DNA from 2 places in the Methyloradius palustris genome. Region 2 is predicted to be linked to the other one. Evidence: riboswitches for the same ligand, from Rfam matches in the RefSeq annotation. Region 2 holds a riboswitch; the other holds the start of a gene.

Region 1 (4,430 bases), 700 kb from region 2:
AGGCTTTCAGTTCAGCCACTAGGCCTTCATTCACTACCGTAAATTCGCCTGACAAATTGGATTTTACGTATAGATTCTGATATTCAGGCTCAATGCTCGCTGCCACGCCGACGATGTTGGAGATAGTGGCAGTAGGCGCAATCGCCACGCAGTTGGAGTTACGCATACCAACCGACTGGATGTGGGCACGCAAGGCATCCCAGTCCAGTGTGCTGCTGCGATCAACCTCAACATTGCCACCACGCGCTTCAGATAGCAGGTTCAGGGTATCAAGTGGCAATATGCCTTGGTCCCACAAACTGCCCTTAAAGCTGGAGTAAGCACCGCGCTCTTCAGCCAGATTACTCGACGCCAGATAAGCGTTGTAGCAAATGGCTTCCATGGTACGGTCTGCGATTTCAACGGCTTGTTGTGAAGCGTAGGGAATACGGAGCGCATGTAGCATGTCCTGGAAACCCATGATGCCGAGACCGACCGGGCGGTGACGGTAGTTCGAGTTACGAGCATGTCCCACTGCGTAGAAGTTGATATCCACTACGTTATCCAGCATGCGCATGGCAACATTGATGGTGGCTTTGAGTTTGGCCTGGTCTAATACCAGCTCGCCATTTTCTTCTTTCAAATGCGCCATCAGGTTGACGGAGCCGAGGTTGCATACCGCGATTTCTGTCGCTGAAGTATTCAAGGTGATCTCGGTACACAAGTTGGAACTGTGCACCACGCCTACATGTTGCTGCGGTGAACGGATATTGCATGGGTCTTTAAAGGTAATCCAAGGGTGGCCAGTTTCAAACAGCATGGAGAGCATTTTGCGCCACATCTGGGTTGCCGATACTCGCTTGAATAACGCAATCTCGCCACGGTCGGCTTGGCGTTCGTATTCAACATAAGTCGATTCAAAAGCCTTGCCGAATTTATCATGTAGGTCTGGTACGTCGGATGGTGAGAATAGTGTCCATTCGCCATTTTCATTCACGCGCTGCATGAATAAATCGGGGATCCAGTGTGCAGTGTTCATGTCATGCGTGCGGCGGCGGTCATCGCCTGTGTTTTTACGCAGATCGAGAAACTCCTCGATATCCAGATGCCAGGTTTCAAGATATGCGCACACCGCACCTTTACGTTTACCGCCTTGATTGACGGCCACTGCAGTGTCATTGACCACTTTTAGGAAAGGAATCACGCCCTGGCTTTTGCCATTAGTGCCTTTGATGCGTGAGCCTAAAGCGCGCACTGGCGTCCAGTCGTTGCCCAGTCCGCCTGCATATTTCTGTAGCAGCGCATTTTCCTTGATAGCTTGATAGATGCCATCAAGGTCATCGCTTACCGTCGTCAGGTAGCAAGATGAAAGCTGTGAATGCAGCGTGCCGCTGTTGAATAACGTGGGCGTGGAGCTCATAAAATCAAAGGTGGACAGCACATTGTAGAACTCGATGGCGCGATTCTCACGGTCGATTTCGTTAATTGCCAAGCCCATGGCAACGCGCATGAAGAATATTTGTGGCAACTCTATACGGCGCTCTTCAATGTGTAAAAAGTAGCGGTCATACAAGGTTTGCAGGCCTAGATAGCCAAACTGGAAATCGCGGTTTGCATCGAAGGCGCGACCCATTTTCTCGAGGTCAAATTGCGCAAGACGTTTATCGAGCAAGCCAGCTTCAATGCCTGTTTTGATGTATTGCGGGAAGTATTCCGCGTAACGGGTTTGCATGGCGGCATGATTGACATCTTCGCCCAGCACTTCGGCGCGAATCAGGTCTAGTAGCAGGCGTGCAGTGACATAGTTGTAGGCTGGCTCGCGCTCGATCAGGCTGCGTGATGAGAGAATCAGCGCGCGGCGTACTTCATTGAATGGCATGCCGTCGTAGCAGTCGCGCACAGCTTGCTCGACCACCGTTTTGGGGTTAACCGCGTTGCCAAGGAATAAGCATGCTTCGGCCACCATTTCAGTGAGTTTTGCCAAGCTGAGCGCTTCACGTTTGCCATTGATGATGATGTGTAATTGCGGCGCATCATGCGGCTGAGCGGCGCGTTCTGCCGAGCGTTTTTCGCGGTACAGCACGTAGGCTCTAGCGACGTCATGTTCGCCAGAGCGCATCAAGGCTAACTCTACCTGATCTTGTATATCCTCAATATGAACGGCGCCGCCAGCAGGCAGCCGACGCATCAATGCGGCGACCACCTGTTGAGTTAGCGTGGCTACCAATTCGCGCATGCGGCTTGAGCCAGCTTGGCCATGTTCGACTGCAAGAAACGCCTTGCTCATGGCAATCGAGATTTTTTCTGGGTCAAAGGCAACAGCGGCGCCATTACGGCGGATTACCTGCAAACTTGGTGCTTGAGTATTAAAGTTGGAAAGTGATGCAGTCGGTGTAGCGACTTGAATATCATCCATGGAAAGCTCCCTGTAAAAGGGACGGGAACGACAATACAGAATCAATCAGACTGCTTTGATACTGCATAGCCATAAAGACCAGCATGGCAGTAAGCGGAACCAGTTACCAATGCCCGGCAACAAATTAATAGTCGCTTACCATCTGCCGAGGACACCCCGCCTCAAACGTTATGAAAAATAATCCTCACTGATTTAACAGCAAAAGATTGCTAACGGCAGGTCTCCTGGCTCTCAGGTCATTGCTTATTGCCGGCCTTCCCAAGATTCCATGTTCAGAATCTCAGTGACCACTGGTTGGCAACAAACTCACTGATTACAGTTGCGGGGGCAGCCCTGGAATTAAAGCGTTGCAGATACAAACGCTTGTCACCAGATTCCCTTTTAAACCCAGAGTTATTGAAGTTTCTGATAAAACTCCTCACAAATCTCTAGGTACCGAAGTGGATTAAATATAACCCAGCATATTTTTTTTGGAAAGAGAAATTTTTAGAAAAACCACAATATATTGATATATAAAAGATATTAAATCGATATATGGGTAATTTATTTAAAGGAATCTAATTAAAGCTTATGTGCCGTGGCTTGTAAATGGGCAATAAACTCTTTAGCAATGGGCGAAAGTTTTTTCCCCTGCGGATATAGTAACCACCAGTTGGCGTGTATCGGAAACGTCTCAATATCAAGTACGGCTAGGCCTTCATTTTCTGCTTTTCCAGCCAAAGCGTGTCGTGAAATCACGCCCAAACCAAGGTCGCCAGCTACTGCTTGTTTGATCGCTTCATTGCTGCCCAGCTCCAGCCTGACTTTGGGTTTAAATTGATGTTCCTCAAAGTGTCTGTTGCAGGCGAGTCTGGTGCCAGAGCCACGCTCTCTCAGCACAAATGATTCATTTTCAAGTGATTTGAGGCTCAACCCTGTTTGATACGCAAGCGCATGATTGATCGGTGCAATGACGACTAACGGGTTCTCCATAAACGCTTGCTTCTCTAGCGCCATGTCCTCTGGCGGGATAGACATAATGTAAAGATCATCAGCATTTTCTTTCAGGCGTTGAACCACGCCATCGCGGTTAAGCACTTCGAGTGAGATATCCACTTCTGGGTAAGCGTGGCAAAAGTCACCCAGTATGCGTGGTACAAAGTATTTGGCCGTGCTGGCAACGGCTACGCGCAGTCGGCCTTTTTTATGCCCTTTCATCGCTTCTATGGTTTGTTCAAAGCGGCTCCATTCTTCGGTCATGGCTTGTGCTGTCTCTGCAAGAGATTCACCCGCTTCTGTCAGGTGCAGGCGCTTGCCGATTTGCTCGTAAAGTGGCAAGCCAATGGTATCTGTGAGCTCCTTCATTTGCATGGACACTGTCGGTTGTGTGACGTAGCAAGCTTCAGCCGCAGCGGTGATACTTTTAAGTTGTGCAACAGCCAGAAACACATTCATCTGCCTAAAAGTAATATTCATCAGTATTAACCTATGGTTTATATAAATATTATTGATTTTACACTATTCAATAGTCTGGTTAGTATCCGTGCCGCAAACACTACAGGGGGCTTTAAATGAAGACATTATTAGATCCAGCAATTCTATTTTTCGTATTTGGTTTACTGGCGGGATTGATGAAATCCAATCTTGAAATACCGCCACAGATATCACGTTTTCTATCACTATATTTGCTGATGTCACTGGGTCTTAAGGGTGGTTTTGCCCTTGCAAAATCTGGCGTTAATGGTGAAGTGGCAATTACTTTGGCGTGTGCAGTTGGTTTGGCTATTTCTATTCCACTACTGGGTTACCAGATACTCAAGCGATTCGTCAGTGGTTATGATGCCGCGGCGATTGCAGCGACTTATGGTTCAGTGAGTGCCGTCACTTTTATTACTGCTACTCAATTTCTTGAGAATGCAGGCATTCCATTTGGCGGTCACATGGCTGCAGCCATGGCATTGATGGAATCCCCCGCGATTATTCTTGCAGTGCTGCTGGCCAATAGAACTCGCCATCAATTAGCACCGCAGTCTCAATCCAAGGCGGGAGTGAGCCT
Region 2 (4,430 bases):
CAACGCTTGTCCACTGGCGAGCAACAGCGTCTGGCTTTCATCCGCTTATTGCTGATTAAACCTGATGTGGTATTTCTGGATGAAGCCACCAGCGCGGTAGATGAAGATATGGAAGAATTGTTATATAGCTTACTTGTGCAAGAGCTACCAAACAGCAGTGTATTGAGCATTGCGCACCGTAGCAGCGTCGCTAAATTCCACACCCGTAGCTGGCAACTGAAAGACCGAAAGCTGGAAGCACACGCAATTACCCAAACAAGCTGATCACTCAGCTTAAGCATTACACAATAAAAGAGAGCTAAAAATGGCACGCAATGTATTAGGTACAGAGTTACAGGCTTGCAGCATCAAGCCACTGACTGGATTTACCCGCAATGGTTGCTGCGACACTGGCGCAGAAGATACAGGCAGCCATACGGTATGCGCTGAAGTGACTGAGGAGTTTTTGGTGTATTCCAAAGCGCAAGGCAATGACCTCAGCACGCCCAGACCAGAGTACAACTTTGATGGCCTAAAACCTGGTGATCGCTGGTGTTTATGTGCTGCACGCTGGAATGAAGCGGCAGAAGCTGGCTACGCACCACCCGTTGTACTAGAGGCCACGCATGAACAGGCGCTTAAGATTGTCAGCCTGGCTGACCTTAAATATCACGCTCTGAGATAAAAATAGGAGTTCCCCACAAATGCTGCCTAGACCAGCATCCTGAACCAAAAAGGCTCAAGTGGTCACAGTTGAAGTCACATCAGGTACACCCGCAAATGGAGCGCGCACAACAGCAACTAAGCGAACCGCAACCTATGCAAAAACTAGTTCAAGGAATATATAATCCAAGCAACACCGCAGGGAACAAACTGATGCTGTGAGTTTCAATTCAACTCATCAGCGAAAACAGGTATTAGATTGCTTTAAATATAGTCGGGCAATATAACAGGCTTGTGAAAATTACTTTTACAGCTAAAAAAGCTTATTTTGCTCGGCTAATGCACTATCAATCTGTTCTTGCATGCCGTCAATTCTACGCTTGAAATCACCAACGTCAAAGCCACCAGTGCGAGTTGTTAACAACTCATGTGCAAGATTCAATGCCGCCATGATAGCGATGCGCTCTATGCCAATCACCTTGCCAGTATCGCGAATGTCGCGCATCTTTTTATCAAGATACTTGACTGAGTTTTCCAATCCTTCACGTTCATCTTCAGTGCAAGCCACCCTGAATTCGCGGCCCATGATATTGACATCAACACCTGTAGGCTGACTCATAACACACCTTCAACAACGGTTTGTGGCAAACGCTCAATCAAGGCCTCAAGTCTGGCACTGGCTTCCGTCATCTGGCTCTTTAACTGTTTAGTGTCATCACGCCCTTGGGCAAGCTCTTGCCTCAATTGCAAGTTCTCTGCACGCAGTGACTGACATAGCTCAATGAGCTGCGTCAATTTGGCTTCAAGCACGTTTAAATCTGTTTCCATGATGTCACTATAATTTGAAAAACCTTGTGTGGTCAACTGTTAACAGCGATTTTTGAAAGTATTACAACACCTTATCAAAAATTAAGCTTTGCCGATTTTGCCTTCTGTAACATATAATTGAACCATGTTGTCAGGTGCTGACATCGCAGTTTTAGCAAGTTGCTGCGATTAAGTGAAACTGGGAAACAGGTGACATTTGATCTCGAGTCATATCTAAGCATTCAAATTAATTCCTGTGCTGCCCCCGCAACGGTAATTACGTGTGGTTAATTCGACATACCACTGTGATGAAAATCATGGGAAGGTGAATTAACAAGACGTATGAGCCCGGAGACCGGCCTAACAATATAAGCTTGGGAATACCGCGGGGTGACGGTTTTCGGGACGTTATTGCATGGCAAAGTCTTGCCCGCGCTCGTTTCGTTTTATCAATATCTCGTGTTATTTCCCTTACAAATCAATCATTAAAACATGCGGGGTCGCATGTTATTAAGGGAATATAATGAAAAAAACCACCATTGCAGGCCTTGTCGGCCTCCTCTTTACGTCCAATACCTTTGCTGCAGATGTTGATCTTACTTCGGATGATGTATTGGTCAGCGCCAATCGTTTTGAGCGCAGAGATACTGAGACAACTTACGCTTCAGAGATTCATACAGCTAAAGATATTCAAGCTTCTGGCGCAGCAACACTTTATGACTATTTAGCCCAGCAAACATCACTCAATGTACTGTCAAGTTTTGGTAATAAAGCGACTCCATCAATCAATCTTCGCGGTTATGGCGGTGAGAATGGATCCCAGAATGTTGTTATTACCGTAGATGGTCAACGCTTAAATAATATTGATGGAATACCGCAACTGCTTGCTGCTATCCCACTTGGTAATATTGATCGTATTGAGATCAGTAAAGGTAGTGGTTCTGTTATCTACGGCGATGGGGCAACGGCTGGCGCTATTCAAATCTATACAAAAAATAAAACTGGCGTCACAGCGAGTGTTTCTGGTGGAAACTATGGTCAACAGAATCATTACATCAATGCTGGCATTTCAGAAAAGTATTTTGATCTATCTGCAAATGCGGCCCATGACTCCTATGATGGATTTAGTCAAAAAGATGTGACTGGTAATAAAGATGAGTTCACTAGCGATACGCAGAATGTAAAACTTAAAATTAAGCCATTAGACAATCTACGTTTCAATGTTGAAGGTACCAGTTCACGGAACGATATTCGATATGTAAATGCCTTAAGTTTGGCGCAATTTAAAACAGACCCCTCACAAAACGGTGGTGTTAATCCATATACACACCAAAACTTGAATAGTGACCAGTGGCGAGTAGGCGTTGAATATGACATTACGAATAACATCAGAATTAATGCTACTCATTATGACGAAACAAAATTGTCTTCCTATATTTCTGACTTTCCTTCCACCAGCAACTATCGCTATCAATCAAACGATATCTCCATCAACTATTGTGATGACTTCAAGAGCTTGATTGTTGGTTTCCAGAATTTTGATGGTAAACGTTCTTCGACAACCGATGTAACCACTAAAGAGAATCAGGCTTTTTTTGCACAAGGTGATTACAAAATAGATGCACTTACCTTATCTGCTGGCGCAAGAAGAGAAGACGTTACATATGCAAATAATCCAGTTGGCGACACTTCAGCCAGTGGAGACAATAATCTAAATGCATGGGATATTGGCGCAAATTATCGACTTGGTTCTACGTTAAGTATTTTTTCTAACTACAATAAAAGCTTTGAAAGCCCTGACATTGATCGATCTTTCGTTTTTGATACCGCTACATCCAAAACGATATTCAGTGGATTCATAAAACCTCAAGAGGCTAAAACATTTAATATTGGCTTAAATCAAGTCCTATCAAACAATAAATTTAAGGCTACAGCTTTCTATAGTTGGTTGCATGATGAAATTTATCTTGATCATAGTGTAGGTCCTTTTGGGGTCAACACTAATATTGATAAATCACACAAATATGGCATTGAACTACAAGACAGCCTTAAAATCTCCGAGAATCTAGGTGCCTCAATTATTTACAATTATACGCGTGCAATTATTGACAGCGAAGTTGAAACAGACGGCACAAATATTAGTAATAAGAATTTACCAGGAGTGCCAAAACATAGCGTAGTTGCAAATTTGAACTATAAATTTCTTGATCACGCTAGCTTAAATCTAAATCAAACATGGCGTTCAGATGCTTATGCATATAATGACTTCCAGAATAATTTAAGCCAAAAACAAAATAGCTATCAAACAACAAATATTGCTTTAAATTATCAATATAAAAATGTTAATTTTTTCACTGCAATAAATAATCTGTTTGAGCATGAAAACTCAATACAAGTCGCTGATAATTTTATCTACCCTATTGATTTTGTGCGCACTTGGAGAGTTGGCATGAAAGCGGACTTTTAAGGATTGCGGCCTGAAAAATCAGGTCGCAAGATGTTATCATTGTTTAATATTCAGCAAGACAGAAGGAAATCTAAGTGAACTCAACACAAAAAAATCTAATGATTAGCTATAAACCAATCGCAATCGCTGCATTAATTGCGTTTTTCATGCTGCTAACGCGTGGTAGCCATGTGCTAACAGCAGTATCGTTGCCTGACGCCAGTCTTGCCTTGTTTCTGCTAGGCGGGCTTTATCTCAAGCGTGCATGGTGGTTTGCGGCATTTTTTGTGTTGGCGACCGTGATTGATTTTGGTGCTGCTGCGCTTGACCCAATGCAAGGCTTTTGCCTGACTAACGGTTACTGGGGTTTGATTCCAGCTTATGGTGCGATGTGGCTGGGTGGTCTGTGGCTAGCCTCAAGGGCAGATGCTTTTGCTGTTAAGCCATATGTATTGACTAGCGTGATCACTACCGTAGTTGCATTCGTTATTTCAACCCAGGCTTACTACTTGTTCTCTGGCCGCTTCCCTAACAA

What was found. A riboswitch is a leader RNA that binds a small molecule or an ion and turns the genes downstream of it on or off. The one in region 2 is predicted to bind cobalamin.
Region 1: linked by a shared signal. The riboswitch ahead of ZMTM_RS04095 (ribonucleoside-diphosphate reductase subunit alpha) and the one ahead of ZMTM_RS00675 (TonB-dependent receptor) in region 2 are both predicted to bind cobalamin.

What each region holds. Positions count from the first base shown of each region.
Region 1 is NZ_AP024110.1:836,292-840,721, forward strand. Features, by position in the region: gene ZMTM_RS04095 (ribonucleoside-diphosphate reductase subunit alpha) at 1-2,395, opposite strand, end outside; cobalamin riboswitch at 2,593-2,850, opposite strand; gene ZMTM_RS04100 (LysR family transcriptional regulator) at 2,957-3,850, opposite strand; gene ZMTM_RS04105 (sodium-dependent bicarbonate transport family permease) at 3,946-4,430, shown strand, end outside.
Region 2 is NZ_AP024110.1:135,390-139,819, reverse strand. Features, by position in the region: gene ZMTM_RS00695 (ABC transporter ATP-binding protein/permease) at 1-264, shown strand, start outside; gene ZMTM_RS00690 (DUF2237 family protein) at 305-664, shown strand; gene ZMTM_RS00685 (cell division protein ZapA) at 956-1,261, opposite strand; gene ZMTM_RS00680 (hypothetical protein) at 1,258-1,470, opposite strand; cobalamin riboswitch at 1,586-1,827, shown strand; gene ZMTM_RS00675 (TonB-dependent receptor) at 1,973-3,916, shown strand; gene ZMTM_RS00670 (hypothetical protein) at 3,991-4,430, shown strand, end outside.